Regions from separate parts of the Paenibacillus pseudetheri genome, predicted to be linked through region 1. Evidence: predicted binding sites of a transcription regulator. Region 1 holds the regulator's gene; each other region holds the start of a gene.
The links. Region 1 encodes Rex, which represses fermentation and respiration genes when NADH is low (regulators of the CRP and FNR family bind a similar motif). Its sites were predicted from a motif close to TTGTGAAATATTTCACAA; they were not measured.
Positions count from the first base shown of each region.

Region 2: L1028_RS14180 (cytochrome ubiquinol oxidase subunit I) is a predicted target of Rex. The motif match lies at 5,235-5,252, and genes of this name have one in related genera.
Region 3: L1028_RS07415 (flavocytochrome c) is a predicted target of Rex. The motif match lies at 7,493-7,510, and genes of this name have one in related genera.

Region 1 is NZ_CAKMAB010000004.1:100,885-111,166, reverse strand. It holds gene L1028_RS04955 (acetate/propionate family kinase) at 1-317, opposite strand, end outside; gene L1028_RS04950 (3-hydroxyacyl-CoA dehydrogenase family protein) at 314-1,186, opposite strand; gene L1028_RS04945 (AAA family ATPase) at 1,320-2,822, opposite strand; gene L1028_RS04940 (hypothetical protein) at 2,815-3,357, opposite strand; gene L1028_RS04935 (cell wall elongation regulator TseB-like domain-containing protein) at 3,769-4,287, opposite strand; gene L1028_RS04930 (amidohydrolase) at 4,457-5,758, opposite strand; gene L1028_RS04925 (redox-sensing transcriptional repressor Rex) at 5,745-6,398, opposite strand; gene dinG (ATP-dependent DNA helicase DinG) at 6,530-9,391, opposite strand; gene L1028_RS04915 (tetratricopeptide repeat protein) at 9,528-10,169, opposite strand; gene panD (aspartate 1-decarboxylase) at 10,281-10,282, opposite strand, start outside.
Region 2 is NZ_CAKMAB010000013.1:97,571-107,852, reverse strand. It holds gene L1028_RS14215 (YycH family regulatory protein) at 1-801, shown strand, start outside; gene yycI (two-component system regulatory protein YycI) at 840-1,580, shown strand; gene L1028_RS14205 (MBL fold metallo-hydrolase) at 1,595-2,404, shown strand; gene L1028_RS14200 (hypothetical protein) at 2,370-2,579, opposite strand; gene L1028_RS14195 (S1C family serine protease) at 2,954-4,198, shown strand; gene L1028_RS14190 (cold-shock protein) at 4,618-4,818, shown strand; gene L1028_RS14185 (cold-shock protein) at 4,912-5,142, shown strand; gene L1028_RS14180 (cytochrome ubiquinol oxidase subunit I) at 5,366-6,760, shown strand; gene cydB (cytochrome d ubiquinol oxidase subunit II) at 6,757-7,773, shown strand; gene cydD (thiol reductant ABC exporter subunit CydD) at 7,773-9,539, shown strand; gene cydC (thiol reductant ABC exporter subunit CydC) at 9,536-10,282, shown strand, end outside.
Region 3 is NZ_CAKMAB010000006.1:77,763-88,044, forward strand. It holds gene L1028_RS07385 (MFS transporter) at 1-820, shown strand, start outside; gene L1028_RS07390 (hypothetical protein) at 901-2,352, shown strand; TPP riboswitch at 2,502-2,612, shown strand; gene L1028_RS07395 (ABC transporter substrate-binding protein) at 2,773-3,822, shown strand; gene L1028_RS07400 (thiamine-binding protein) at 3,903-4,196, shown strand; gene L1028_RS07405 (ABC transporter permease) at 4,193-4,954, shown strand; gene L1028_RS07410 (ABC transporter ATP-binding protein) at 4,971-5,813, shown strand; gene L1028_RS07415 (flavocytochrome c) at 5,927-7,477, opposite strand; partial or broken gene L1028_RS07420 (RidA family protein) at 7,727-8,106, opposite strand; gene L1028_RS07425 (MalY/PatB family protein) at 8,129-9,094, opposite strand; gene L1028_RS07430 (helix-turn-helix domain-containing protein) at 9,131-9,463, opposite strand; gene L1028_RS07435 (WecB/TagA/CpsF family glycosyltransferase) at 9,731-10,282, opposite strand, start outside.

The DNA.
Region 1 (10,282 bases):
TCCACAAGTGCAGAGGCTTTGAAGAACTCACCACCATGCACTACGCGGTGACCTACAGCATCAATTTTATTAATAGATTCAATTACACCATGCTCTTTGTCTGTAAGACAAGCAAGGACTTTGCGGATCGCAGTATTATGTTCCAGAATTTCGCTTACTTCTGTCACTTCCGCTTTGCCAGTCGGTTTATGATTCAGAATGGAGGAATCCATTCCAATACGTTCAACCAAACCTTTAGCCAAAACCGATTCATCTGTCATGTTATACAGCTGATATTTCAAAGAAGAACTACCTGAGTTAATAACTAAAATATTCATACACGGTCACCATCCTTGTCGTACTTGAAGAAGCCTTCTCCTGATTTCATACCCAGTTGTCCTGCACGAACCATCTTCTTAAGAATTGTAGAAGGACGGTACTTCAGTTCTCCGTATTCACGGAACATATTTTCAAGTGCAGCAAGTACCGAATCCAGGCCAAATCTGTCCGCCATTTCAAGCGGTCCATTTTGAAATTGATAACCAATACGCATAGCATCGTCAATATCCTGTGCGGAGGCAACGCCTTCTTGTAGCACATGCATAGCTTCATTGATAAACAAGCAAATGAGGCGTGATGTTACAAATCCTGGGGATTCATAAATCATTACACCTTTTTTCTCAACAATTTCATCAACGAAGGATTTTGTATCTTCAAAAGTAGCATCTGAAGTTTTCAGACCGCGTACGATTTCTACAAGATCCACTTTAGCTACAGGATATATGAAGTGCATTCCGATCACGCGTTCCGGATACATCGTAGAACTTGCAAGTTCAGTCAAGCTAAGTGTTGATGTATTGCTGGCAAGAATAATGTGGTTCGGGCATACTTGATCCAATTGATTCAAAATCTTTTTCTTTTCATCCAAATCCTCAACAATGGTTTCGATAACCATATCACAAGAGCTGAGCTCCGCGAAATGTGTCACTTTTTGAATACGGCTAAGAATCAGCTTCTTCTCTGCTTGAGTAATCGCCCATTTCTCCAGTTGCTTATCTAGACTTGTCTCGATCATTTCGTAAGAGTAGTCCAGTTTCTCCGCGGTTTTCTCCACTAGTAATACATCCAGGCCTTTGGCTGCTAACATTTCAGCAATACCTTGTCCCATTGTGCCACCGCCGATGACACCTATTTTTTTGAAATTCATAAAAAAGTCTCCATCCTTTCAGGTATCTATACTTTTGTATTGTACCTTGTCTGTCGCAAAAATTTATAAAGCCCGACATATAATGATATCTTAGCATGCCTGAAAAGTAAAAAAAAATAACCAGCATAAATATTTATGCTGGTAAAAGGACGCTGTCACGAAATTGACATCGAAATTGCTCTCCAGAGAGTACTTCTTCCTTCATTAAAATGTCAAGAGAGTAATCAAATACATTTCGTTGCTTTTCAAGGTGCTCACGAGTGCGCGTCATCAACTCATCCAATATCTTACTATTTTCCTTCATAAGCTCTTCAGTGGTAACCATTTCCAGATTGGCGATACCCAGCGAAGTTAAACCTGACTTCATCATCGTTTCCACAATATTCAGCGCCTGATCGAAATCACCGCGTGAACCTGTGCTTCGTCCACCATAATACATTTCTTCAGCCGCTGCTCCACCAAGTGCAATCATAATCTGATCTTCCAAATAATCTTTGGTGTACAAATACTGCTCTTGCTGAGGATTATGTCGCACATAACCAAGGGCTTGCCCCCGTGGAGTCAGCGTAACCTGACTAACGCTTCCGGGACGAAGGAGCTCTGCCATGATGGCATGTCCCAATTCATGAATGGCGACTCTCTTTTTCTCTTCGTGATTTGTTTCTCTATCCGTTTTTTCACCCATCATTACTTTGTCAATCGCCATCGACAGATGCCGCTGCTCAACTTTCGTCAAGTCCTCACGCATCATATAAATCGCGGCCTCATTCATGACACTTTCAAGCTGAGCACCGGAAAAACCATAGGCTTCTTCAGCAATTTTGTCGAGACTCACATCTGGATGAAGAGGTTTATTCTTCGCATGCAATTCGAGAATCGATTTGCGGCCTTTTTTGTCAGGCATGTCCACTTGAATATGACGGTCGAAGCGTCCAGGACGCAGCAATGCCGAATCAAGCATTTCTTTCCGGTTTGTTGCAGCTACCAGTAGAATACGCGGAGTTTCGTTATTATAAATACCATCCATCTCAGTCAACAGCTGATTCAAGGTCTGATCATATTCACGCTGCTGGCCGCCTTCACGTTTACCGCCAATTACGTCAATTTCATCAATAAAAATAATGGCACTTTGTTTGTTTTCCTTAACAGCACGGTTACGAGCATCCTTGAACAAATCGCGGATCCGACCGGCCCCGACACCAACATACATTTCTACAAATTCACTGCCTGATGCAGCCACGAATACAGAGTTTGTATAATGCGCAGCCGCTCTGGCCATAAGGGTCTTACCTGTTCCTGGAGGGCCAGTGAGTAGAATCCCTTTCAAAGGACGAATCCCAAATTTACTGATCTCCTCATGACGGATCAAAAAATCGAGCGCCTCACGAAGCTCTTGCTTCGCATTGTCTTGCCCACCTATTTCTTCAAAAGTGAGCTTTGAAGGTCCTTCCTTCTTGCGTTTCTTTCCAGCACCAGCGTTCACCGTAAGCCCGCCACGCAAATGAGCAATGATAAGTAGTGCAGTAAGCATCCCAGCTGCTATAACAATCGGGAATATATTAATACCTAAAAAAGCCATGAAAATAAACAGTACAGGAATAAATCCGAGTAAAATTTCTTTAAGGTACTTAGGCATTATTCCATACCCCCAAAGTCGCAGGTTTTCGCGGCAAAATAATAAATTTGCTTTCTTTTCCATTACTCAAGCTTACGTATACATTGTTGTCGTCGATATCAGTAGATGCTATTACATCTTTATATTGCGTATTTTGCTGTTTCAATCTATCAAGTTCTGTAGGTATAATTGTATATTTACGGCTCTCCATGGCCTCAGCAACAGAGAACATCGCTTTATCCCAGTAATCATCCAATAGTTCACTTGAATTTTGCTCCACATCGAGTTTAAGTTTACGTCCTTCAATCACTGATTTTCCTTCTTTGGATACATATGATACTAGATCACGTAAATTCGTGCCCGGCTGCAAATCAAGTTTCAAAGTGACCTCATCGCGGTTAATACTAATATGTGAAGTATTTACTCCCTCAAATCCAGTTACAATCTTTTGGAGCGGTTCCTGCAAAGCAAACTGACGATATAAAAAGAATCCTCCGAATAATAGCATAGCCGACAGTAGAGACGTTATCAGTACAGGTACAAGACGTAATTTCAAGAAACGTCCTCCTCTCAAAGATGAAAAAATGTAAACAGAATGATCCAAAGTCATAGCTGCTAAGAGCTCATCAGAGCCTAACGTTCTACTTACACTGTTCTAATTACAAACAGTAGTATATCATAGGTGTATATACTATATTGAAAAAAAGTGTGAAGATATTTAAAATTTTATTTTTTAATTCTTTCCATTTTATTAAATTTATTGATTTATTTCGACAAAAAAAGGGCTGTTACTCTTAATTAACAGACCTTTTTTTCATATGAATCTTTAAATACCTATATAAAAAAACCACGCTTATAGTATATCACATTTCGTATACTTTTAGTATATCAAACAAATATCCGTTTGAACAAAAACAAGCGAACCATAAATGATCCGCTTGTTTCTCCTATAATGCTTTTGTTTAATTTAGCGGCTAGGTAAACTGTAACCTTCACCCATTCGAGCCCCATCTGAGAACCGATAAAATTGATAATAATATCGACCGCTTTGTTTATAAAAAAGCTGCCAAGCATACTCCCCGTTATACACTCCTGGCAACAACCGCTCAATGCTGATGTCCGGAAGATCGGCTTTTATAAGGCTACGCATTTTCGCTTCAGAGGTCCCTTTACTTAGTTCTTCAGCATATACTGCGTCGGTTCCTTCAACAAACTTCCCGTCTACAGTAAAACGCACCCAAACCATCAACTCGGTCCCGGCTTCATTCTTCCCTGTTAAGACCCAGTACACCGCATTTTCATCCCACACGGATTTCTGCGCTTTGGTTACCTCTGTCAGACCAGCACTGGTTTTGGCGACATCCTTAGCGATATCTCGCTCGTTCCATTGATCTTTCATAATATAAGCATAGAACTGGATAAGTCCGAACAGAAGGAGCAGAATCAGAACTGACCCCAGGAGGATCCATTTTTTCCTTTTCTTCAAGGTGCAGCTCCCTTTCTAGTAATATATCTTTTTTGATTATATAACACACCTGTGTGTTTATCCAAAGTTTCATATCCAATTCAATGATCTAATGATCAGAAACACAAAAGGCTGTAACTTTGCAATCGCAGAAAGTCACAGCCTTTCAGTTATTCGTTTTGATCTTAGACTACCGTTTAAGCAGTCCATCAAAGGATTCTTGCGCCTTACGACGGATTGCTTCCTCATCTAACGTTACACATTGTCCATGTTTTACAACCTGTTTACCGTTCACCCATACATGCTCAACATCCTTGGCACTGGCAGAGTATACAGCATGAGACAACAGATCTGTGTGTGGTAGCAAATGCGGCTGGTCTATATCAATCGCGATAAAGTCCGCTTTCATGCCTGCAGCGAGTCTACCCACATCATTTAAAAAGATAGACTTTGCTCCATACTCCGTAGCTATACGCAGCGCTTCCGGAGCTGGAACAGCCGTCGGATCACCACTTACACCTTTATGGATGAGGGCTGCAAGACGCATCTCTTCAAACATATCCAGATTATTATTGCTTGCCGCACCATCTGTACCCAATGACACCTTCACACCAGCCTTTAGAAGATCCGTAACCCGAGCCACTCCACTAGCCAGTTTCAGATTACTTCCTGGGTTATGAGACACACCTACATCATGACGAGCCAGAATCTCGATCTCTTCATCATTCAAATGAACGCCATGAGCAACAATAGACGGACGTGTGAACATTCCAAGCTTCTCTAAATGCGCTACAGGCCGCAGTCCGTAATCCACCACATTCTGCTCCACTTCGCGTTTCGTCTCGGACATATGGGTATGCATTGGTAAATCCAAATCATGTGCCGCCTGTACAAACTTAACGAAGAAGTCCGGTGGGCAAGTATATGGGGCATGAGGCGAGATCATCGTCGTAATTCTGCCGTCAGCCTTACCATGCCAGTTGCGCGCAAAAGAAATCGCTTCCGCAAGCTTGTGATTCTGTACTTCCTCTGGACATAAGCCAATTACGCCTCTCATCAGTACGGAACGAATACCTGATAATTCGACTACCTCAGCTACTCGATCCATATGATCATACATATCCAGGAAGGTTGTAGTGCCACCTTTCAGCATTTCTAGTACTGATAAGGAGGTTCCCCAGTATACATCTTCTCCGGTGAATTTCTCTTCCATCGGCCACATCTTCTCTTGAAGCCACACCTGAAGTGCTAAATCATCTCCATAACCACGAAGCAATGACATTGCAGCATGGCCATGTGTATTTACCAGACCTGGCATAAACAGCAGACGACTGCCATCAACAATTTGCACACCATCTTCCATTAAAGGCTCTTCTTTTCCTATGTAAGTGATCAAATCATCTTCAATAGTCATATATCCACTCAGAACCGGCTCATCCGTTCCCGGAATAAGAAATCGCCCGCCCTTAATAATCGTTTTACTGCTCTTCATTTCCGCTTTCTTCCTTTCCGTCTTTCAAATAATAAGCAAGGCTTTGCAAATCCGTTGTAAAATCGGCAGCATGAACCCGGATATTCGGTGGTGTTTTTAGAATCATTGGTGCAAAATTCAAAATCGCCTCAATGCCAGACTCAATGAGAATATCAGCTACATTCTGCGCTTCTGAATCAGGCACTGTAATAATCCCAATTCGAATCCCTTGTTCACGAACCGTCTGACCAAGCTCCTCCATCGGTTGAACGGTAAGAGAGTTGATTTTCCGTCCTACCTTAGGTGCATAGGAGTCAAATATAGCGGTAATCTTCATAGTATCTTTCAAATAAGCATTGTAATTAGATAATGCATGTCCAAGGTTACCAGCACCTACTAGAGCCACATTCAATTGTTGATCCAGCTTCAGAATATGGCGGATTTTTTCAATAAGATAAGTTACGTCATACCCGATACCTTTTCGGCCAAAGTCTCCAAAATAAGCTAAATCTTTACGGATTTGAGCGGGATTTAAATCAAGTTTTTGTCCTAGTTCTTGTGAGGAAACGGTTAATATTTCACGTTTCTGGAGATCATTCAAGAAACGCAAGTACACAGGAAGTCTGCGAACAACGGCTTCTGATATTTTATCCGATTTCATAATTTACCTCCTAATTTAAGTAATATTCTGTTCAAATCCTATCAAAATTTCTGCACCTCGTCTCAATGAAGAGCGGTATTCTTATACCGCCCTTCATTGTAGAGTGATTAATAAGATCGATGACGTTCTTTTCAAGAAACGCCTCCGTCTTCCAACCACTCCGCTATACGAGGAACCATTTGATCCGTAAGCATATGCTCCATTTTCGGGCCAGGCAACGAATAGAGGAAATACTTCCCATAGTGAGATTCAATCACCCTTGTGTCATACACAATAACAATACCCCGATCTTGCGCTGTCCGTACCAGCCTTCCAAATCCTTGCTTAAAGCGAATAACCGCCTGAGGAACAGACAACTTCATGAACGGATTCTTTTTCTGGGCTTGTAATAACTCAGACTTTGCTTCCGCTAGGGGGTGGTTTGGCGGTTGAAATGGAAGCCTCACGATCGCCAAGCATGTTAATGCTTCACCTGGAATATCTACACCCTCCCAAAAGCTGCTTGTTCCTAACAGTACAGAGGCTGCACTATCCTGAAAACGGCGGATCAGCTTGCTACGGCTGCCCCCCTCCACGCCTTGACCTAGCACCGCGATCTCTTGTGAAGCCAGAGCCTCTTTCAGAGGATCGTAAACCTGACGTAGCATCTTGTAAGAAGTAAACAGGACAAGCATCCGCCCACGTGTTGTAATCGCTGCTTCTGCAAGTGACTGTACGAGTGTATCGACAAATCGGGCATCGCCCACACTACCCTTCACACTAGGGAAATCCCGGGGAATAACTAACAGCGCCTGCTCCCGATACTTAAAGGGAGAAGGCAGGAGTGATGTCATCAGACGCCCCTCTTCCGCAGCTTCATTAAGTCCGAGATTATCAATCATAAACTGGAAAGATTTGTCGACAGAGAGTGTCGCCGAAGTTAGCACGATACTTTTCTTCTTGTCGAAAAACAGCTCCTTAAGCTGAGTACTAACATCAACAGGAACGGCATACAGCTGTAGCGATTTACTACGATAATTCCCATTCGCCTCCAGCCAATATACTACATTCTCATCGTTTAATCCCATAAAAAACCGCACTTGCTCACGTATAGAAGCTAAATCCTTAAATAAGCCGCTAATATCGGTAACTAGACTATCTGAGGAAGATTGACCTTCTTGATCTCGCATCTCATTAAGCATTTTATCACCTTTACGGATAATTTCGCTTAATGTCAGATTCATAGTATTCTCTAGAGCAACCAATTCATCCCAATCTTTCGGTTTACGGGTAGGAAGTAGCCGCATGACTAACTGTCCAGCTTCTCCCGCCGCTGCATCGCTACGTTCCGGCAAGAGGCTGAATAGTTTATCACTAAGCAGATCCCAGGTTTCTTTTACGGTAAGCAGGTCCGGATAGATTCTATCGATCACTCCGCTCCATTCAGAAGCTTCCTCACTGCCTGATGACTGAAGCATTTGACGCAGCGTAGGAAGTTGGCCATTTCGACTATCCTTATAAAGACGCGATAGTGTATGCGCCACCGTGAAATGCTTCATATGCATGCCTAAATGCTTGCCAGCCACGTCCTCCAGATGGTGGGCCTCATCTATTACAAGATGTTCATAAGCCGGAAGTAGCTGGTGCCCAGCCTTAACATCTGCGAAAAGCTTAGAGTGGTTCGTAATGACCACGTCTGCAATACCAGCTTCATGCTTAGCCCGGTGATAATAACACTTACGGAACCAAGGACAGGAGCGACCCAGACAAGAATCGGTATCGCTTGCCACCGTCTCCCAGAAATCTCCGCCACGTCCACTTAGATTGAGCTCTTCGTCATCTCCTGATTCACTTTGTGTCAGCCAAACGATCATCTGAGCCGCAGTAAGCGCATCTTCCCTCGGACTTATAAAGTCTTTTTTATTAATTTTATGTTCGAACTTACGAAGACACAAATAATGCCCTCTGCCCTTAAAAATTGCAGCTTTAAATGGAAAAGGAACTACCTGTGTTAACAAAGGAATATCACGCTCACGCAATTGATCCTGCAGATTAATAGTATGAGTGCTGACCATGACTTTTTCACTTGTTCGTACGCTTTGGTATATGGCAGGCAATAAATAACCAAGGGATTTGCCGGTTCCTGTCCCTGCTTCGATCAATAAATGCTTATCTTCGGCAAGTGCCGTCATCACCTCATTGATCATAATATCCTGAGCTTCTCGGCTTTCATACTGTGGCAAAGTTTCTTTAAGTCGTTTCGTTACTTCATCCATATAATCTGTAAAAGATAAATTGTGTAGTGGATTCTCAGCATGCTCGTCTCGAGGTGGAGCTAATTCGTTCCAGTCTCCTACAGCAAGTGCTAATTGACGATAGAAAGTCAGATCACCTTCGGGCTGAAGCGTCTCCGCTTCCCGTTCACGCAGCAGACCATCAAAATACCAACCAAGATCACTATCCTCTTCCGTAAACAGCTCACAGAGTCTCTGGATCGTCAGCAGAGGCAAATCGTAGAGCTCCTCCAAACATTTCAGCAATACAAGAGCTGTTGCGAGTGCATCACTGTCTGCCTGATGCGGACGATCATGCGTCACTCCAAAATGTGCACTAACTGATCCTAGTTGATAGGATGTGAGGGAAGGAAAGCAGATTTTCAGAAAATCAATCGTATCTAAAATCCGCCCTTGAAATGGTAAATACCCACATCGGTCTAAAGCATTTTGCAAAAAATGGAAGTCGAATGCGACATTATGCCCTACAAGCACAACATCATCCAAGAGTGGGACAAGCTCCATCATCATCTCATCCAGCTCAGGTGCATCCTTTACATCATCGTCGGTAATCCCCGTTAGACCAGTTATAAAAGGAGGTATCGGCGTTCCGGGCTTGACGTAGGAACCATATACCCGGGAGATGGACCGGTCTTCTTCTATAATTGCAAGGCCAACCTGGATAATTTCACCCACGGATTGGGTTCCCGTTGTTTCAAAATCAAGCACGGCAAATTTCATTATAATTCTATTCCCTTTCAATTGAGACTCTTAATCAGCATAACAGAAGTTGCGAAAAAAGGCGATGCACACCACTGGTTCAGGGGATGCATCGCTTGAATGAAAATGCGGAATAATAAACCGTAAACGTAATAATTTACAATAATGAAACAAGCTGATTTCCGAAATGAAGCTTACCTCCTCGGCGGCGGCAAACCTCCAAATTAACGGTTGGTTCAGGAAGTGCCGGGTCAAGCTGCAAAGAAAGGCCAAACAGCTCCCGCGCTTCATTGAAACGTTCTTGAGAGGCCCTGATGCAACCTAAAGCGTTATAAACCATTGCCTTCAGCTTGGTTTCCCGTACCAAACCGAGCATATGGTTCAGATGACTCCAAGCAGCTTCCCCCTCCCCCTCCTGCAGGTAAGAGATGGCTAAATATAATCGAGCAGCCAGGCTATCCGGATATTGCACAATAACTTCCTTAAACTGTTCAATACATTTTCCAAACATCAGCAGCTTATAATACCCCTGACCTCTAACAAAAGTATCCATGCACAGCTCGGGTGCTTCCTGCTCTGGCACTTCCTCTTCAACCACAGTCGTAAAATCTACACTTTCACGAAAGTGACTTAGCTTCTCAGCAAAGGCCAGCCATTCATCCATCACTTTATCACTAAGTCGGTGCAGCATATTATAATTGCATAAAAGCTCATTCCGGCGGGCACCCTCCGCTGTAGGGTAATCTGTTACGATCTCCTGAAGCACCTTGTTCATTTCAGCAAACAAATGTTGAAACATGGGCTATCCCCCCTTACTGAAGATGAAATCAGTTCAGCTTGCCTGACTTCATTTTCTGCGAGAACGGGGTCTTTCATCCCTGCCATTCATTACATGGCGTAAGTCCATAATTT
Region 2 (10,282 bases), on a different contig from region 1:
TTCAGTACGAGAGGCGACATTATATATGAAGCGGCAAAAGCGGATTTAACGGTGCAAGACGTGCAGCAGCATGTGGATTTCGGCAAGAACTGGACGCCTTACAAGTCAGTAGACGGTGATTATTATGTGCCAGACAGCAAGATTTCTCTGGTTCAGGTTGAGATGCCTTCAGGCATGTATACCATAGAACAAATGCAGAACAATCTTTTCTTCGATGTTGGAAGCACTAGATATATTCGCGAGAAAAATGGCTCGGAGATTTATACGGATAGCAAACGGAGTCTTCAGGTCGATAAGGAACGGAATTGGATGAGCTATAGCGATCCAGCCGCACTTCCAGCAGGAGACAGTACACCTGCCAAGGATGCGCTTGAAGCTGTAAAATTTGTGAACGAACATGGTGGATGGAACGGAACCTATCGTCTTGAAGCCACCGAGGAGGGGAGACAGGAGAGAAAGGTCTCTTTTCAACAATATTATGGCTCCTATCCATATGGCTCCTATCCGATCATGAGTGATTCGCAGCTGCAGTATGGTGTAATTAATCTGGAATTGCAGCAAGGCACCGTATCCTCGTATGAACGCTCGTTAATCTATATTGATGAGAGTAAAGCAGAGAAAAAAATTGTAGAGCTATCTGGAGGCGTGGAGCTAGAGAATCAATTGTCTGCGGTCAGCAAAACTTCGGCAGTGAAGGATTTAACGCCTGCGTATGTACCTGTAGTGAAAGAAGAGAAGCTGCAACTACTTCCAGTCTGGAAGGTTACGCTTATTGACGGTAGCGTTCTTACATTAAATTAATGTACTAGTCGTTCATATAACATTTAGGAGGTAAGGGTATGGATTGGGGAAGAGCCAAAAATGTACTAATTTGCGCCTTTTTAGGTCTAAATCTGCTGCTATGTTATCAGCTGTGGATTGATTTGCGCGATCAGGTTAGTGCTAATCTTGATTTTACTTCCCTGTCTGCTGAGACCCAAGCCGAAATGGAGCAGAAAGGGATTCGTGTATTGTGTCCCATTCCGGCTTCTACCCCGCAGCTTCCTAACATTACTTATCGATATTCTGCTGAAGAGCAGAATGAACCACCCATTAAATTAGATGTTCCTATAGACAGCAAGCTGATCTATTCTTCCTTCACCGACCTTAGCAAGGCGCTTGAGAGTCAAATACCGGATATCGCAAATTATCGCTTTGATTCTAAAGAAAGTGAAGTAGGGAAGTTCGTCCTTCACCCGTTGGTTCAAAATCAGTGGTCATTGTTCCGTGTTAAGTTAGAGCTAATTAACAGTGATCAAAAAATTGTAGCGTACCGCTGGCCGAAGATTGAAATAGGGACAAGCAGCAGCGATAAAGAACAGAAGGTACTGCCAGCGTCACAAGCACTTAGTAGTTTGATAGAGAAGTATTTCCCGGCAGATTCCGTAGTTAAGGAGATTGAGTTGGGGTATTACGGTGAGCTATTCAACTCCGAAAGTCAGGTAGCGTCGCCGATGTGGCGGTTTATGCTGGAGAACGGCAATGCCTATTATGTGGATGCTATAAGTGCGGACATCATCAGTCCGAAGACAACAGATTAGAAGGAGTAAGGAAAATGGGGATTTCATTTACAGTACTGTCCAGTGGTTCTACCGGAAATGTAACGGTGGTACGGAACGGGGAGACAGCACTTATGATTGACGCGGGACTAAGTGCCAAGCGGATCGATGAGCTGTTGGCCATGCGCGAGCTAACGGGTAATGATATTGACGGGATTCTAGTCACACACGAGCATTCCGATCACATTAAAGGACTCGGGGCAATGGCCCGTAAATACGATCTTCCGATTTATGCGAACACCAATACCTGGGGAGCCATTGAAAAAGGCATTGGAAAAATACCCGACTATAACCGAATCATTATGGAGTCGGGACAGCATAGGGATTTTGGTAGTCTGCGTGTAGAATCGTTTGCAATTTCTCATGATGCGGCGGAGCCGGTGGGTTACAATTTTTATGATGGAAAAGAAAAGCTGTGTGTAGCTACAGACCTGGGGTATGTTAGCGATAAGGTAAGAGATGCGATTTCAGAGGCGGACGTATTGGTGCTGGAGGCGAATCATGATATTGAAATGCTGAGGATGGGACGTTATCCGTGGAATACGAAACGACGCATACTTGGCGACATGGGTCACCTCTCTAATGAAGCAGCCGGAGCAGCACTAAGTGAAATTCTCACAGGACGGACTAAACGTACCTATTTAGCGCATTTAAGTCGGGATCATAATATGATGGATTTGGCTAAAATGTCGGTACGTTGCGCAATGGAGGATCGGGGCTGTTTCTTTAAAGATAGTGAGTTTAAGCTTTGCGATACGTATTATGATCAACCTACGCCATGGGATAAGTTGAGCCAGTTGTCATAAGCTGATCAAGCTCGGCAGTCTTTCGTTCTAATTCCTGGCGGGAGATCAGGCCTTTATCGATCATCAATTCGATCATTGCACTGAAGGCAAGGGTCATATGGTAGTGTTCATCCTTTAAATCACCAAGCTTACCGATAAACTCCACCAGATCCATACTTGTGGAAAAAGAATTCATAATTATACCTCCTTATGTAGTAAAAGCAGAACTGAAGTAGTAAAAAATTCGCAGGCTTTTTACCTCAGGAAAATCACGAATTAAGGGCTGCCTGTGATACAATTATAGACGTGATAAGCAAACTCTAAATTTATGGAACCTTTCTATTAGTGTAGTCTTTTAAGTTACAAAATATTCCTAGTAGAGAAGATATATTGAAAGATTCTAAAATTCTTTCGATTAACTGAAACTATTGTGTGGTTAATGGATAAAGTGAAACTTTTTAGTGATTGTTGGAGTCTAAAGGATGCAGAGGTATATGCTTGGAACGTGATTGCTAGAGGTTCAGGTTATAGATACTGTGAACGGTTGGCAATAGAAAGGGGAGATTTTCGGTGGGATTGTTTGATGACGATTTCTATTCAACTAAAGTATCACGGTCCAGAGGGGATGAAGCATCAAAGGGATCATTTGCTAACCGCAAGCATTCTGTGCGAAGATCGCGCAAGGGCTTATCCACTTGGCAAATATCCGCCTTCTGCTCCTTAATCAGTGCTGTGGTGGCAGTGTTTTTATTCAGTGTGCTTACTGGACAAATGAGTCACGAAACTGCCCCGAAGTCGGTAGTAACATCTGGGGAGGTTACCCCAAGCAGTGATCCGTTTGACCGTATCATTCAAGCCGCTGCTACGGTTCGTCCTGCAGTAGTAAGTATTATCAATCATAAAGAAGATAATAAAGAATTGAACATTCTGGATGAGTCAGCGTTAGGCTCTGGAGTGATTTATAAAAAGGTAGATAATAAAGCATTTATTATTACTAATAACCATGTCATCGAAGACTCTAGCAATCTTGAAGTCGTAACAGTGGATGGCGAGACCCGTAAAGCTACACTTGTTGGAACGGATAAAGTGAGTGACATCGCGGTGCTTTCTATTGACGCCAAGGGTATCAATACAATCGCAAAGCTCGGGGATTCCTCGAAGCTTCGTCTAGGTGAAACGGTCATTGCCATCGGTAACCCGTTAGGACTTGGTGACACATTGACTTCAGGTATTGTCAGCTATACTGAACGGAAGGTTCCCGTATCCTTGAATCAGGACGGCGTATATGATTGGGAGCAAGAGGTCATTCAGACCGATGCGGCAATTAATGAAGGTAATAGCGGCGGGGCGCTTGTGGATCTGGATGGTAAAGTCATCGGTATTAACACGATGAAAATCTCCGATGCAGGTGTAGAAGGGCTGGGTTTTGCTATTCCAGCTAACCATGTGATAGATACCGCTAATGAACTGGCTGAGAAAGGGCGTATTGCTCGTTCCTACTTAGGCGTATATTCGGTAGATTTAAACAATCCCTACGTTCCTCTTGCAGAGGACCAACGCAAGGAACTGAACCTACCGAACAATGTTAAGGATGGGGTTGTGGTTCTGGATGCTGTTGGACCTGCACAGGAAGCGGGAATACAGTTCAATGATGTAATTACGAAATTTAATGATGAACCTATTACATCCACGCTCTCCCTTCGCAAGTATTTATATGATCAGACGAAGATTGGTGAGGATCTAAAGATTACCTATTATCGAAATGGGAAAGTGAATCAGACCACAGTTAAACTTCTTGAAAAACCAGAGGAATAATATGCTGGAAGTCAGCATATAATGATATAGCAGTAATGACAAGTAGAGCGGACTACCCCTTCAGTTGTGAAGGTAGACCTTCCTGAAATAGCGATACTCTGTATCGCTAGCGGGGAGCGGTTTCTTCTAAAGTTTTGATAAATATGGAAATTATAAGCTGATTTAATGAATTTTGGGCTGACTGGCAACCCTTACATTGGAAGGTAATACTTATTAGGGTAGAACCGGATAAATACGGATGCTAGCTTGCCTTTGCTAATCAGGTGTGGTAATATGATATCAATCATACATTTAGTCCCTAATTTTCGCATTGAAAAGGGCTGTTATATTTGGTAATACAACCTTTTTCAATGTGTGAATTTTTTCTTTGTTTGAAGATAAAAAGAACATATTAATTTAAATTTGTGGAGGTAACACACATGCAAACAGGTACAGTTAAATGGTTCAACGCTGAAAAAGGATTCGGATTTATCGAAGTTGAAGGCGGAAGCGACGTATTCGTTCACTTCAGCGCAATCACTGGCGACGGCTTCAAAACTTTGGACGAAGGCCAACGCGTTGAATTCAACGTTGTTCAAGGCAACCGTGGACCACAAGCCGAAAACGTTGTAAAACTGTAATAATAGAAGAAACCGTCCCAGCTTGATGAAAGTTGGGACGGTCTTTTTATATCTAGTTAATCACTATTGACTTACAGGATGGGAGGAACGGCAATGAACTACCGGAAGAAACCTTTGGAAGAAATACCGGAAGAAAATACCGCGATTTGGGCGTGTACCAATGATGGATGCAACGGATGGATGAGGGATAATTTCGCATTTGAACATGCGCCTTCTTGCCGTCTATGTGACTCTCCAATGGTTCGCAGCACGAAGATGCTGCCACTATTGCTTAATTCGAATGGCGATCTCAAATCGCTGAAGAAGGGTATTTCCATTACCTAACCAATGCCTTTATGAGTCAAGCTTGTTATAGAGCAGTGAACAACTTCAAGACGGTCAAACCGTCTTATTTTTTTTGCTTTTTTTAAGATAAATTGTGATTTTTGTCACAAATCATTTGAATTTCACCGTTAAAAGCACCCCTTTGTGTGACATTTATCACAAAAGTACGTCTAAATTTTTGACACAATATAATTAACGAAAAGGGGAGAAGGAAGGGAAAAATATGGATACAGTAATGCTGTCGCGCATACAATTTGCGTCGACGACAATATTCCACTATTTCTTTGTACCGGTATCAATCGGACTAGCGCTCTTGATTGCGATCATGGAGACCATGTACGTTAGAAAAGGCAATGAAGAGTACAAAAGAATGGCGCAGTTCTGGGGAAAGCTGTTTCTCATCAACTTTGCAGTAGGGGTGGTTACAGGGATTTTGCAGGAATTTCAGTTCGGGATGAACTGGTCTGATTATTCACGTTTTGTGGGTGATGTCTTCGGTGCTCCGCTTGCAGTTGAAGCATTGGCAGCCTTTTTTCTGGAGTCTACTTTTATTGGAATCTGGATATTCGGCTGGGACAAAGTGTCCAAAAGAGTGCACTTGTTATCCATCTGGCTGGTAGCATTCGGAACGATGTTATCTGCTTTCTGGATCTTAGCAGCGAACTCCTTTATGCAGCATCCTGTGGGATTTGCGATAAATAATGGACGGGCAGAAATGAATGATTTCTTCGCGCTCATTACGAACGGACAATTGCTGGTTGAATTTCCGCACACGGTACTTGCTGCGTATGCAACAGGCGCCTTCCTCGTAACGGGTATTAGTGCGTATAAGATATTGAAGAAACAAGATGTATCTTTCTTTAAGAAATCTTTTCAAATTGCAGCGATCGTTGGTATCATTTCTTCTATTGGTGTAGCCGTGGCAGGCCATGCGCAAGCACAGTATTTGGTTGAGACTCAACCTATGAAGATGGCGGCTTCCGAAGGACTGTGGGGTAAGAGTGGTGACCCGGCACCTTGGACCGTATGGGCAAACATTGATCCTGAGAAGCAAGAAAGTACTGGAGAATTTCAAATTCCGTATATGCTGAGCTTCCTTTCATACAGTAAATTTTCCGGTGAAGTTAAAGGTATGCTTGAGCTGCAAGCTGAGTATGAGCAAACCTATGGCCCCGGTGACTATATCCCGCCAGTACGTACAACATTCTGGAGTTTCCGGATCATGGTTCTAGCAGGAACGTTAATGATCGTAATGGGTATGTACGCAATGTATTTAATGTGGCGCAAAAAGATGGACCGTCCAAACACTTGGTTTATGCGGTTTATGTTATGGGGAATACTGCTTCCTCCAATCGCAAATACAGCGGGTTGGGTCATGACCGAATTCGGGCGTCAGCCATGGACGGTATTCGGACTGATGACAACGGAAGACAGTGTGTCGCCAAATATTACAAGTGGTCAGGTTCTATTCTCTGTTATTTCTTTTACAGCGATTTACGCCATTCTCGGATTAGTTCTGATTGGTTTGTTTATGAAAGTGATTAAAAAAGGTCCTTATGCGATGGATAACGATCACGGGGATTCGCATGATCCATATAACGAGGAGGGCGCCCAATGATTTCTCTTAATGAATTGTGGTTTGTACTCATTGCAGTTCTGTTTATAGGGTTCTTCTTCCTGGAGGGTTTCGATTTCGGCGTAGGGATGGAAACACAAATTCTCGCTAAGAATGATACAGAGCGCCGGATCCTGATTAACTCGATCGGACCCTTCTGGGATGGAAATGAGGTATGGCTAATTACAGCTGCGGGTGCAATGTTTGCGGCTTTCCCTGAGTGGTATGCAACATTGTTTAGTGGATTCTACATTCCCTTTGTCTTTGCTTTATTAGCTTTGATTGCACGTGGTGTTGCTTTTGAATTTAGAGGCAAACGGGATTCCGTAGCTTGGAAAAAAACTTGGGATGTTTGTATCTTTTTCGGCAGCTTCCTCCCACCGTTCCTCCTTGCTGTGGTGTTCGCCAGCTTCATCAAAGGTTTGCCGATTGATGGGGATATGCAAATGTACGCAGGTTTTACAGATATCGTAAATGTGTATACCGTAGTAGCTGGTGTGACTGTTGTCCTTCTTTGTTTGGTACATGGTCTCATGTTCACAACGCTGCGTACAGTGGGTGATCTACAGGCTCGTGCTCGAAAAATGGCGCAAAGATTGCTTTTGCCACTTGGGGCTTTATTGCTTGCTTTCGTGGTAATGACTTATTATATGACTGATATTTTCGAACAACGTGGTTTAGTTCTTATGATTATAGTAGCGCTGGGAATTATCGCGTTCATATTATCGGGTTATTTCATGACGAAGAAGAAGGATGGCTATGCTTTTGGCATGACAGGAGCGGTAATAGCATTGTCCGTAACTTCTATCTTTGTAGGATTGTTCCCACGTGTTATGATTAGTTCAATAGATCAAGCCTTTAATTTGACAATCACCAATGCGGCTTCGGGGCATTACTCTTTAAAGGTAATGACGATTGTGGCACTTACCATCCTTCCATTCGTCTTGGGATATCAAATTTGGAGTTACTTTATCTTTCATAAACGCGTTCACGAGAAGGAGCATCTTGAATACTAATGGATAAAAATTTGCTTGGGTATAAAGGAGTTAAGCCGGTCTTTTTGATCGTTGGCCTCCTTACCCTGGTGCAAAGCATGTCCATACTTCTGCTGGCCAAATGGCTGGCAGAAGTCATCTCTGCGCTATTTGCGGGAGAACCTCTGAAGGAACAATGGGCTACTTCGCTATTGTTCCTTCTTGCATTTCTAGTGCGCCATGCTTGCGCCATGCTGATGAGCCGTATCTCTTACCGCTTTGCGGAAGCAACGGGCAGCAACATGCGGAGGGAAATGATGGATAAGCTCTTCCAGCTTGGACCCAGAATGGTGGGCGGGCGTGGAACCGGGGATCTTGTCACACTAGTGTTGGAAGGCGTAACCAAGTTCCGCACATATTTAGAAGCGATTATCCCTAGAATGGTAGGGATGTCAATTACACCGATTTTGGTGCTTATTTATATCTACAAGATGGATACCGCGAGTGGGATAATTCTAACGATCACCATGCCGATTATTATTGTTTTTATGATCTTGATCGGGATGACGGCTCGCAAGCAGATGGATCGTCAGCTGAAATCTTATCGCACCTTATCTAACCATTTCGTAGACTCCCTCCGTGGGCTAGAAACGCTGAAATTTCTGGGCCGCAGTCGTAGTCATAGCACGAGTATTGCCACCGTCAGCGATCGATATCGCTCGGCGACGATGCGTACACTGCGAGTAGCCTTTTTGTCTTCGTTCGCGCTGGACTTCTTTACGATGTTATCCGTTGCTTCCGTAGCGGTAAGTCTCGGGCTGCGTCTGGTCAACGATCAGATGACACTGGTTACGGGCTTAACCATTCTAATCTTGGCACCGGAATATTTCTTGCCTGTCAGATTGGTGGGTTCGGATTTCCATGCTACTCTCGATGGTAAGGAAGCCGCTGAGGCAATGAAGAGCATTATAGATCAGGATGAAGTGAAAGCTGAAGTAGTAGGTTCTAATGGTGACCAAGCATTGAAATCAGCACCGAAAACATCAGAAGAGATATTCACTTGGCATGAAAAAAGTGTACTTACATTAAATGATGTTAGTGTGAAATACGAGGAAGCCGGTCTTTCTTCGCTGGAAGCGGTGAACCTGCAATTTAAAGGGGCCAGCAAAATTGGGATTATCGGAGAGAGTGGAGCCGGTAAATCTACACTAGTCGATATATTGGGTGGTTTTTTACACCCTACTTCAGGAAGTATCACGGTTAACGGTACAACGGTTAGCGCATTAACGGATGAGGCTTGGCGAAAGCAGACTTCGTATATCCCGCAGCGCCCTTATATTTTTAGTGGTACATTAGCTGATAATATTCGTTTCTATTACCCTGAGGCCTCTATGGAAGCTGTGGCTGCAGCTGTAAAAGCTACTGGATTATCGGAGCTGGTGGCAACCCTTCCGAATGGCTTGGATGAGATGATCGGCGGCGGAGGTCGTTCATTCAGTGGTGGGCAGGAGCAGCGGGTAGCGCTGGCTCGAGCTTTACTCAGCAGTCGTCCGATTATGTTATTAGATGAGCCAACGGCACATCTCGATATTGAGACGGAATATGAGCTGAAGGAGACGATGGTGCCTCTTTTTGAAGGAAAGCTGGTCTTTCTGGCTACACATCGCCTGCACTGGATGCTCGATATGGACGTTATTGTAGTAATGAAGCAAGGACAAGTGGCAGAAATCGGTACCCATCAGGAGTTGCTTGCCCGCAAGGGTGCGTATTATGAGTTGATTGGGTCGCAATTGGAGGGAATCCATTGAAACGCGAAGGATGGTTTGCTCCGTATGTATCGTCGTATTTTTGGCGTTTTGTGCTTATTATCGTGCTTGGGGCGTTGACGATTTTTACAGCCTCATCATTAATGTATACTTCAGGATTTCTGATCTCAAAAGCGTCTACACCCGTCGAAAATATTCTAATGATTTATGTACCGATTGTAGGTGTGCGTACGTTCGGAACGAGCCGGGCTGTCATTCATTATGTAGAACGTTTAGTTGGGCATGACACGATTTTGCGAATTCTATCTAAGATGCGTGTGCGTCTGTACAATATTTTGGAGCCTCAAGCCTTGTTCCTATCGTCACGGTTCCGAACTGGGGATATTCTCGGGATGCTTGCGGATGACATTGAATATTTACAAAATGTGTATCTGCGCACCGTTTTTCCAAGCATCATTGCTTTGCTGATTTATGGAGCGGCAGTGATTGCGTTGGGCACTTTTGATATCGCCTTTGCGCTATTGATGGCTCTGTATATATTGGTGTTAGTAGTTGTGTTGCCGTTCTTGTCTCTATTGTTCACACAGAAGCGCCAACGTGAAGTGAAAGTAGAGCGTAATCGTCTCTATCAAAAGCTGACTGACGCCGTACTTGGTATGGGTGACTGGGTCATTAGTGGACGACAAAGCCAGTTCGTAGACACTTATGAAGCAGATGAGAGAAAAGTAGCCAAAACCGATGCAGCGCTGCGCAGCTGGGCACGTCTTCGTACGTTCATTGGGCAA
Region 3 (10,282 bases), on a different contig from region 1:
AGTCCTATTTGGGATAGGAGCACTTGTAATGCCTCTTATCGCCAGTCCGCTCATTGCTACCGGAGCATGGAGATTGGCATTCCTAATTGTCGCTGGCTTCTCATTACTTTCCCTCATTCTCTGGGGAAGAGGCCATTTTGGGAATCTGCAGCGCATACTGGACGAGCGAGCACCTCGCAAAGTCTCAGCATCCCCGCATTTCTCGCAGTCCAGCACACAGCTTCCGTATAAAGGGAAACAATGGATTCTGCTGAGCATCTTCATCCTTTTCTTCTTTCTCTATGTAGGTACGGAGATGAGTCTGGTCAACTTTATGCCCGCCATCTTTATCGCCAAGCTAGGGATGACAGAATCTGCTGCGGCGCTGACAGTTACTTTCTTTTGGCTAGCTATGTCTACAGGAAGATTGTTTGCTGGAGTGATTGCAGAGAAAATTTCTTACCGTGTATACATTTTAAGTAGCTGTTTACTAACCTTGTTACTGCTGGCTCTTTTTCCGTTCACAGATAATCGATTAGCTGCATTCATCGTAATTATGCTACTTGGGCTATTTATGTCCGGTATTTTCTCCATAGCTCTAGTCTTCTCCAGTAAGATGCTGCCAGGAGCCGAAGAGTCAACACCCAGCATAATGATCGCTGCTGGAGGTGTCGGTGGAGCTCTGCTGCCCCTATTCATGGGCTGGTCTATGGACCATCTAAAAGTGGCACAAACTGCTGGATTACTTGCCGGTTTTGCCACCTTCTTGTTCTTGCTGAGCATTGCCGCATGGAGGTTCCAATCCAGGCAAGCAGTCCAAAGAAAGAGTTCCAGTATTTAGAATGTAAGAATGGTATCAACCTAATCCTTTTAGGGTAATGTCAACTATAAGCATATTCTGAGCACAAGGATGGACGATGAATGGATAAGCTTTCAACTGAGCCTTTATTACATACTGCGCTTATGCAGTTTATTTTTCCCTTTTCAATAAAAAAGGGCGATTCTAAGAAGCTTATCCAACAATTGCAGGATGATGGCTTCACACGTTTTTTTCTGGATAATAAAGAGCTAGAAAATGCCTATTACGGAGAAGGCCACTGTGTTTCCCATGAACGGATGGAGCGCACCTATTTACCGTTTGCTGCACACATTCTTTTTCCACGCAAGAAGGATGTAGACTCTTTCCGCCGCTTTTCCAGAGTCAATAATCTGGACTGTATTCTAGAGATTCCTCAGCAGTCTATATTTTTTAAAATTCTCTCGACGGATATATTCATATGTCCTTTTCAGCTTGGATTTGTGACGATACGTGTCCAACTTGAGGGGGATTCGATTCCCTTTAGTATTGCACTGGAATTCGCGGACCGCTTCCGGACGCTTGAGAATACCTTCGTACAGGATGACTACACCTATATCCATTGCGGGGAACAGACCTATGAGATGGTAGAGGATTTTGTCTTCCGAAATCTGGTGGATGGCCTGGAGCCTTTTCTGGATCACTCGGATATCAATGGGGCTTATTTCGAGACCCTTCCCTTTTTCGTAGATGAAAGAATGCAGGTGCAAGCCTTTTACGGCTTTCAGAATGAAGGAGATTCTGATGAGATTAGTGTAAATATACGCTATCGCGCCTCTCAGCTTGATGGAATGGATCTAAACGGGAAGCCCTATGCCAGTGCCAGCGATCCAGCGTATATTGCGAACTATTGTCATGAGCATTCCTATAATCGATGGGGCCCAGATACGTATTATATGATGAATGAGCAGACCTTTTGCTGCCTAACCCGAGCTGAACCAAAGATCGCCGTTAACCTGGCCAACCAGATGTACGGGCAATATTATTACGGATTTCTACTCAATATTTTCCACAAAATTGTTCTGCTAAAGCTGGCAAATATGCATTCCCGACTACGTATAAACCACGATTATGATGAGATCGATAATTTAATCTACTCGATTAATAAATTCTCGGCAAAGTTCTATTTCTTGGAGCTGATTTCACAGTCGCAAGGACGGGAGATTTTCCTTCAGCTGCGTAAAGTATACGGGAACGACGCTCTGTTCGAGGAAGTAAAAGAAACCTTGACTGACCTGTTTCAGTATCAAGATAAATTCCAGTCGAAGCGCCGGGATAATCTGCTGATGATCCTCACTGTATTTACGGTGGTAAGTGGGATTTATGGCATGAATCAAGTCATTGACGATCTGGATGGAAAGATTCAATGGAGTAAGATGGTTAGCTATTCCCCCTTTGAGTTCCTTGCTCTCTTCGTGATTATGAGCGGGATAATGATCAGTGTTGTCCTTACGCTAGGTGCTCTGGTTACTGAGCTTAAGCGGCGTCATCGCAAGAAACATAAAGATCTGGATTAATGAAAACGGACTAAGAGATTTGAAAAATTTAGGAGCGTGCTACTAGACATTCCGAGAACAGCCGTCTATAATACACCGTATGCAAGCATAAACGCCTTCAGCGTCCTTATAAGGACGATTAGCGTTTAAGCGAGAAATACCCGTTAACTTCATAGAACCAGGGGTGCTGGAATTGGCCGGCTGAGATTGTATCCCACAAGATACTGACCCTTATACCTGATCTGGATAATGCCAGCGTAGGAATCGCCAATTGGTTTTGGTCCCTGTGACCTTTACTAACCTTGCGCCAAGCCAGCGTCCCGATCACTCGGGGCGCTTTTTTTGTGTAGATCACAAAAGATGTAGAAGAAATGTACATACTACACTTTACGGTTCATGTTGGATGACGGGATCTGGCAACCTTAAAGGAGAGAAGAAGACATGCAAGTCAAAAAAGCACTTATACTTAGCCTCACCTGTATGCTCATTCTTGCGATTGCCGGATGCGGCAGCAACAATGGGAATACAGCCGGAAACAAAGGGACTGCTGCGGAATCGAATGCTGCGACCGGATCAAATGCTCCAAAAGAGCTTACCAAAGTTAAGGTTGCACTGGATTGGACACCGAATACGAACCACACCGGTCTATATGTAGCCAAGGATCTTGGTTATTACGCGGAAGAAGGTCTGGATGTAGAAATCGTTCAACCTGGCGCAGCGGGCTCCGATACCATGGTTACTTCTGGGGAAGCTGCTTTTGGGATCAGCGCTCAGGAAGGATTGACTCTAGCTCGTCTACAAGGCGTTCCTCTTGTCTCGATTGCAGCCATTATTCAGCATAATACTTCGGGATTCGCCGCTCCAGTGGATCGCAATATTAAATCGCCAAAAGATTTTGAGGGTAAAACTTACGGAGGTTGGGGCTCTCCCGCTGAGGAAGCAGCCATGAAGGCGATCATGGACCCTGTTGGTGGCGATGTGAAAAAGGTGAAGCTAATCAGTATTGGTGAAGCTGACTATTTTACCGCAGTCAAACGTGACATTGATTTCGCTTGGATCTTCTACGCTTGGACCGGTATTGAAGCCGAACTGCGTGGAGAGCCTCTGGATATGCTGTATTTGAAGGATTATGCGCCTCAGCTCGATTATTACACCCCTGTGCTGACCACGAGTGAGAAGCAAATTTCTGAGAATCCAGATTTGGTGAAGGCTTTCCTGAAAGCCACATCGAAGGGTTATCAATATGCGATTGATCATCCAGAAGAGGCTGCCGCTACATTATCCAAGGCTGTGCCTGACCTTGATGCAGAGCTTGTCCTAGCTAGCCAAAAATGGCTTAGCCCGAAATATAAGGACGACGCCCCACGCTGGGGAGAGCAAAAAACCGAGGTCTGGCAGAATTACGGCGACTGGATGTATGATTTGAAGCTGCTGGACAAACCGCTGGATGCAGCTAGTGCATTCACGAATGATTTTTTACCGGCGGAGTAGATAACAATTATAAATGAATCACTTCGTTATCAAAGTTGGCTTTTTGAGGTTACCTATACAATTTGAGAGGATTGATTATTGTGGCTAACACACTATTAAGCATTCAAGTAATTCCTAAGACTCCAAACAATGAGGACTCCATCCCCTACGTAGATAAAGCGATTGAAGTTATTCAAAAATCTGGCGTTAAACATCAGGTGAATCCACTGGAAACTACTATGGAAGGTGAGCTGGGCGAGCTTCTGGAGGTTGTACGTCAAATGCAGGAGGCGCTGATCGAAGCAGGCAGTCCAAGCGTGATCTCCCAGATCAAAATCGCTCATAACCCTAACGGAATCAGCATGGACAAACTGACGGAGAAATATCGGCCGTGAGATCGACCTGGAAGCTAATATGGCCGCCCCTTGTGGCGGTCGTCTTCTTTTTAACCGTATGGCAGTTATCTGTTTCTCTATTCCATATCGAATCCTGGATTCTGCCGAGTCCTGCTGATATTGCTCGCGAATCCACCAGTAATGCCTCAGGTCTCTGGGCTCATACGATGGCTACGCTCCGACTCACATTAATCGGTTTTCCTATTGGTACAGGTGTAGGCTTGATCGTTGCTCTAATCTTGCATCTTTTACCTTGGGCTAGACGGGCTTTTTATCCACTCATTATTCTGAGTCAAAATGTTCCCTCTATCGCACTCGGACCACTGCTTATCATCTGGTTTGGCTTCGGTCTTTTGCCCAAAATCGTGCTGATTACACTGGTATGCTTCTTCCCGGTAGCCGTCGCTGCAATGGGCGGCTTGTCTCAAAGTGATCAGGTCATGATGAATTATATGAAAATGGCGGGCGCAAGCAAGTGGCAAATCTTCACCAAGCTGGAGCTTCCGTCTTCTATCCCGGCACTATTTTCCGGTGTGAAAATATCTGCTACTTATGCGGTTATGGGAGCCGTGGTCGCTGAATGGATTGGCGCGGATAAAGGGATTGGCTATTATATGCTCCTGCAAAAATCCGCTTACCGTACGGATCGGATGTTTGTCGCTATTGTTATTATTGTGCTCCTGAGTCTTGTACTTTTTGCTATTATCGCCTTGCTCGAAAAATGGTTAGTTCGCTGGAAACCGCGCCGTAACTCATAGAAAGGAAGATGCCTGTATGTCTCAAGCGACGCAAATAGAGCAAAGAACAACAGAAATCATAAGCTCTCCTGAAGCTCATACTGCACCACCTGCTCTCGAAGTAAGCGGCATCTCCAAGTCCTTCACCCATCGTCGCCGCGAGACGAACGTGCTGAACAACGTCTCTCTTAAGGTAGAGCAGCAAGAGTTCGTTTCGATCGTCGGTCCTTCCGGCTGTGGAAAAAGCACCTTATTCCATATGATCGGCGGACTAGTGAAGCCCGATGCAGGAACGATCCGCATGAACGGCAAGATCGTTACAGGTCAACGTGGTGAAATCAGTTATATGCCGCAGCAGCCTGCGCTTTTTCCTTGGCGAACGATTGAAGATAATGTACTGCTAGCCGGGGAAATCAAAGGCGCTCTGCAGGATGGAGCTCGTGAAGAAGCGCGCCAGTGGCTCGCCAAGGTTGGCTTGAATGGATTCGAACAGGCTTATCCGCATATGCTGTCTGGTGGGATGCAGCAGCGTGCTGCTTTTCTCAGAGCATTGCTGGCTCCGCAGGAGTTGATGCTGCTCGATGAACCTTTCAGCGCACTGGATGCACTAACTCGCAGTGAAATGCAGCGCTGGCTGCTGGAGCTGTGGGAGGAGAATCGCCGCTCCGTGCTGTTCATAACCCACAACATCGAAGAAGCGTTGCTGCTCTCGAATCGTATTTATGTATTCTCGGGCCGCCCCGGCTCCATCCTACATACTGTTGACGTGCCATTTCCACGGCCACGCCGCGATGAGATTACGGATTCCCCAGAATTCCTTAAACTCAAACGCCAGCTGTCACAGTGGATGCGAGAAGAACAAGCTAAAAGCGAGAAGTAACTTTTGAATGGGGGTTACTCCACTCACTTTAAACGTGAGATCAAACAAAGAACCGCCCGGGCTTCAATTAGCCCAAGCGGTTCTTTTGTTTTAACCAGAATAGCAGTTAAATCTTATTGTGCTTGTACGAACTCTGCAGATTTAATCCCTGCTTGACGGCCGAAAATAATGATTTCTGCTACAGAGTTACCGCCGATCCGGTTTTGACCGTGCAATCCGCCTGTAACTTCACCAGCCGCATACAGGCCAGGAATAGCAGCGCCGTCTTTATTTAATACTTCTGTGTTCGTATTGATCTTCACGCCGCCCATGGTGTAGTGAATCCCCGGGGCGATCTTAATAGCGTAGTAAGGACCAGCGGACAAATCGTTATCCATCCCTGTTGTTCTGCCGAATTCAGCATCGTTCTTGTTCTTTACTGCGCTGTTCCAAGTATCAAGTGTCGCTTTTAGCTTATCGGCTGGAACACCGATTTCTTTCGCCAATGCTTCGATGGTATCCGCTTGGATTACGAAGCCCATTTTGTCATATTGTTCAATTGCTTTCACGCGTGATTTGACGCCGGAATCAAAGACAAGCGTTGCCGCTTTTTCAGGAAGTGTATTGATCGCTTCGGTAACTTTATCACGTGTAGTCAATTCGTTTACGAACCGTGTGCCTTCGCTATTCACGAGGATAGAACCTTCGCCGCGTACAGCTTCCCCGATCAGATAAGATTTTTCTTGTTGAACTGTTGGGTGAACCTGGATTTGATCCATATCAACGGTGATTCCGCCAAGCGCCTCAATCATCTTGATGCCATCGCCGGTACTGCCGATTTGGTTAGTCGTAACGTATCCTTCCAGATCAGGTCTAACTTTAGAGATCATATCCATGTTGGATCCAAAACCACCTGTTGTTACAACAACTGCCTTCGCTGTAATGGTTTTTTCATCAGCTTGGTTAAAGAGTACTTTGACGCCGTTAGCCTTACCGTCTTTTTGAGTAATTTCTTTAACATCCGCGTTCACAAACAGTGGAATTTCTTTTTCTTGTACGTTTCTAACCAATCCTTTGACAAGGTATTGGCCTACCGCAGAGCCGTCTTCTGGACGGTGGGTACGTTTTTCACTCATGCCGCCTGTGATCGTAATATTGTTCAGCTTGATTCCGATCGAATCCAACCAATCGATCGCACTTGCGGAATTGTCAACGAAGAAACGAAGCATCTCTTTATCGTTCGTGTCATGCCCGCCCTTTAGTGTCTCTTCATAAAACTTATCATTGCTATCTTCAATGCTTTGCTCTTTTTGAAATTTCGTTTGGGAAGCGTTCATCCCTGAAGAGGATTTACTTGTATTCCCGCCTGCAACCGGCATTTTTTCTAAAATAACCGGATTCAAGCCTTTAGCCTTAGCTTCCAGTGCAGCAGACATTCCCGCACCACCAGCACCAACAATAACGATATCATAATTATCTTTTAATTGATCCAGTGGTGTGTAGCTAGCCTCTGATGCGCCTGATACGGCTTCAGCTTTATCATTTTTTGCCGTCTCATTTACCTTACTTTTGTTCTCATTGCCATTACTATTACCTGCGCTGTTGCTATTACTGTTACCGCAGCCTGCGATTACGAGCATGACAGAGAGAATGAGAATGAGAGCAGTACTTGTTGTTTTCTTCATCTTTATAACGCCCCTTTGTGAATGTTTTCACATTTATAATAACGCAAAGTCGATGTTTTGTGAAGGTATTTTTGTAATTAGTTATGATTACCGTTACATTTTCATGAATATTTTCATTTAAATTTCCAAAAAAATCCTCCTCAGCTTACTACACAAAGAAAACCGCCCTATCCAGGGCGGCCTCCTACCTTATTTTCTGATCAACGTTTGAAACACAAATTTGGGTAGTACGGACTGTCTTCGCCTTACTTATGGTATATAAGCTATAACTTCAATTTCTACGAGCCCATCCTTAGGCAGACGTGCTACTTCAACTGCGCTGCGAGCAGGATACGCTGAGCAAAAAACCTTCCATAAATCTCATTCACCTTAAGAAAATCATTCATATCCTTTAGGAAAACGGTCGTCTTTATTACCTGGTCCATGCTTGTACCCGCCACTTCCATTATGGCTTTGACATTCAGCAACGACCGTTCCGTCTGTTCCCCAACCGTAGCAGGAAAAGTCCCACTAACCGGGTCTAGTCCGAGTTGTCCTGAAGTATATAGGACGTTCCCAAGCTTTACAGCTTGAGAATAAGGTCCAATTGCACTAGGTGCATCCGTTGTTATTACAATTTCTTTATGCATACTTGTCATTTTAAAAGACTCCTTATCCAACTTGTCCATTAGTGTTACCGTCATATTCCTTTAGCATTTCTGCCTGTTGCTCTGGCGTTAACTTCGCAATACCGAATCCCGTGAAGCCCCATATCGTCGCAAAGATTATTCCTGTCCAACAGAGAACAGCCCAAGGTAAATAGTCTAATGTTGCAACACCCAGCGTTCCCGCCATATAAGCACCTGCAGCTGTCCAAGGCAGAATAGGCTCGGTAATCGCCGCTGAATCCTCGATGGTACGTCCCAAGTTCTTCGGATGCAAGCCCGAAGTACAGCTAAAGGAACGCTGCTCAGCCTCGGTTGATATCTTCCCGATTATCGTATGCTCATGGCCTTCATGGATAAAATCGGCATGAATATCATCCGAGACAATATAAGCATCATACTTTGTACACAAGCTAACGATTCGTTCTAGTTCAGCTCGTGTCCATACCCATCCAACCGGATTATGCGGTGAGATGAGCAGTATAATTTTAACCCCTGCTTGCATTCGAAACTCCATATCAGCAAAATCGATCTCATAACGCCCATTTACTTCACGAAGTGGACTTTCCACTAATACGCGGTTATTTAGCTCTACCGATTTGGCAACCGGCTGATAGGCTGGAGTATGGATTAACACTTGGTCACCTGGTTGAGTGAAGTTCTGAATGATCAGAGAAACCGCTTGCACAATACGAGGGCAAAACACGATCCATTCTTGCGGAACCTCCCAATCGTAGGCTTTTTTAATCCATCCCTGAACTGCCTCATAATAAGGTGGAAAAGGATCGGTATATCCATATATGCCATGCTTCGCCATCTCCGTTACTCGCTCTATCACCTGTGGAGGGGCTTGAAGATCCATATCCGCGACAGAAAGCGCTATCATTTCTCTGCCCGAAACTTGCGCCATACCATCCCATTTAGCGTAATTGGTCCCATATCGGCTAACAACCTTATCAAAGTCTATTGTCATCTAGCCCACTTCCTCTCTTTAGAGTTCTGTTTATTCTCACTTAATTTTTTGCAAATAACGATAAACTGTTGGCTCAGATATCACCAAGGACTTAGCGACTTGAGAAACTCCACCTTTAAGTAGAAACACACCCTGCTCGTTAAGTACTTTCACAAGTTCAATCTTCTCTTTCGAGGACAATCGCTCTGCCGGGACATTAATTTTACCGAGCACCGAATCAATCATGTGCTGGAGCAGGTCATCTACGTTTCCTTGTAAATACTCTTCCGTCTGCTTCTCTACAACCTCTTGTTGTGGTATTAACGGTACTGGTGGAAGTGTTGATCCTCCTTGTAAAATGTTTTGTATCCACTCAGCTGCAACCTCCATATGTGTGACATCAATGAACCTATAATTGAAGCAATAAAAGAAGCAATTGGAAAATAGGACTCTAGGCAGCTGTGATCTTCTATCGTGTGAGCATCTCACCCTACAACATTCTTAAAAAAGCAATCAGTAATATATTGGAATTGTTCCAGCCAATATTCTCCCATAAATACTTACGGCATACTTCCTGTAAAGCGATCACAAAAAAAGTCTTTCACTACTTCTACAAATTGCAGAAATAGCGAAAGACTATATATTTACTGCTATACCTTATTTCCTAATCATAGCTCGATACACGAATTTAGGAAGAACTGCTTGCCTGCGCCAACGCGACTTTTGTCCTTTGGCCACAGGTGCGAAGATGAGTCGATGCAGCCACTCCAAATTGAGTTTCTTCCATATCGCAGGGGCTGGAGTCACTTTTCCCGCTATAACATCCAAGCTTCCCCCCACGCCAAAAACAACCTTAACCTGAGAAAGCGCCTGCTTATGCTTATAAACCCACTTGTCAGAGTACGGAGCCCCCATCGCAACGATCAGGAAATCTGGCTGTGCGTGCTGAATCTCTGCCACAATGGCCGGTTCCTCATCTTTAGTAAGAAAACCATTATGTCTTCCGGCAATTTTCACATTCGGATATCGCTCTGTGATCTTTTCGACCGCTTTACAACTGGTATGCTCATCCGTACCCAAGAAATAAAAGCTCCAGCCCAGCTTATTCCCTTGCGCGAGCAGCTCAAGAAGTAGTTCATACCCCGTAACTCGTTCAGCTATAGGGTCACCTTTTCTTCTCGATGCCAGCACAATGCCAATCCCGTCAGG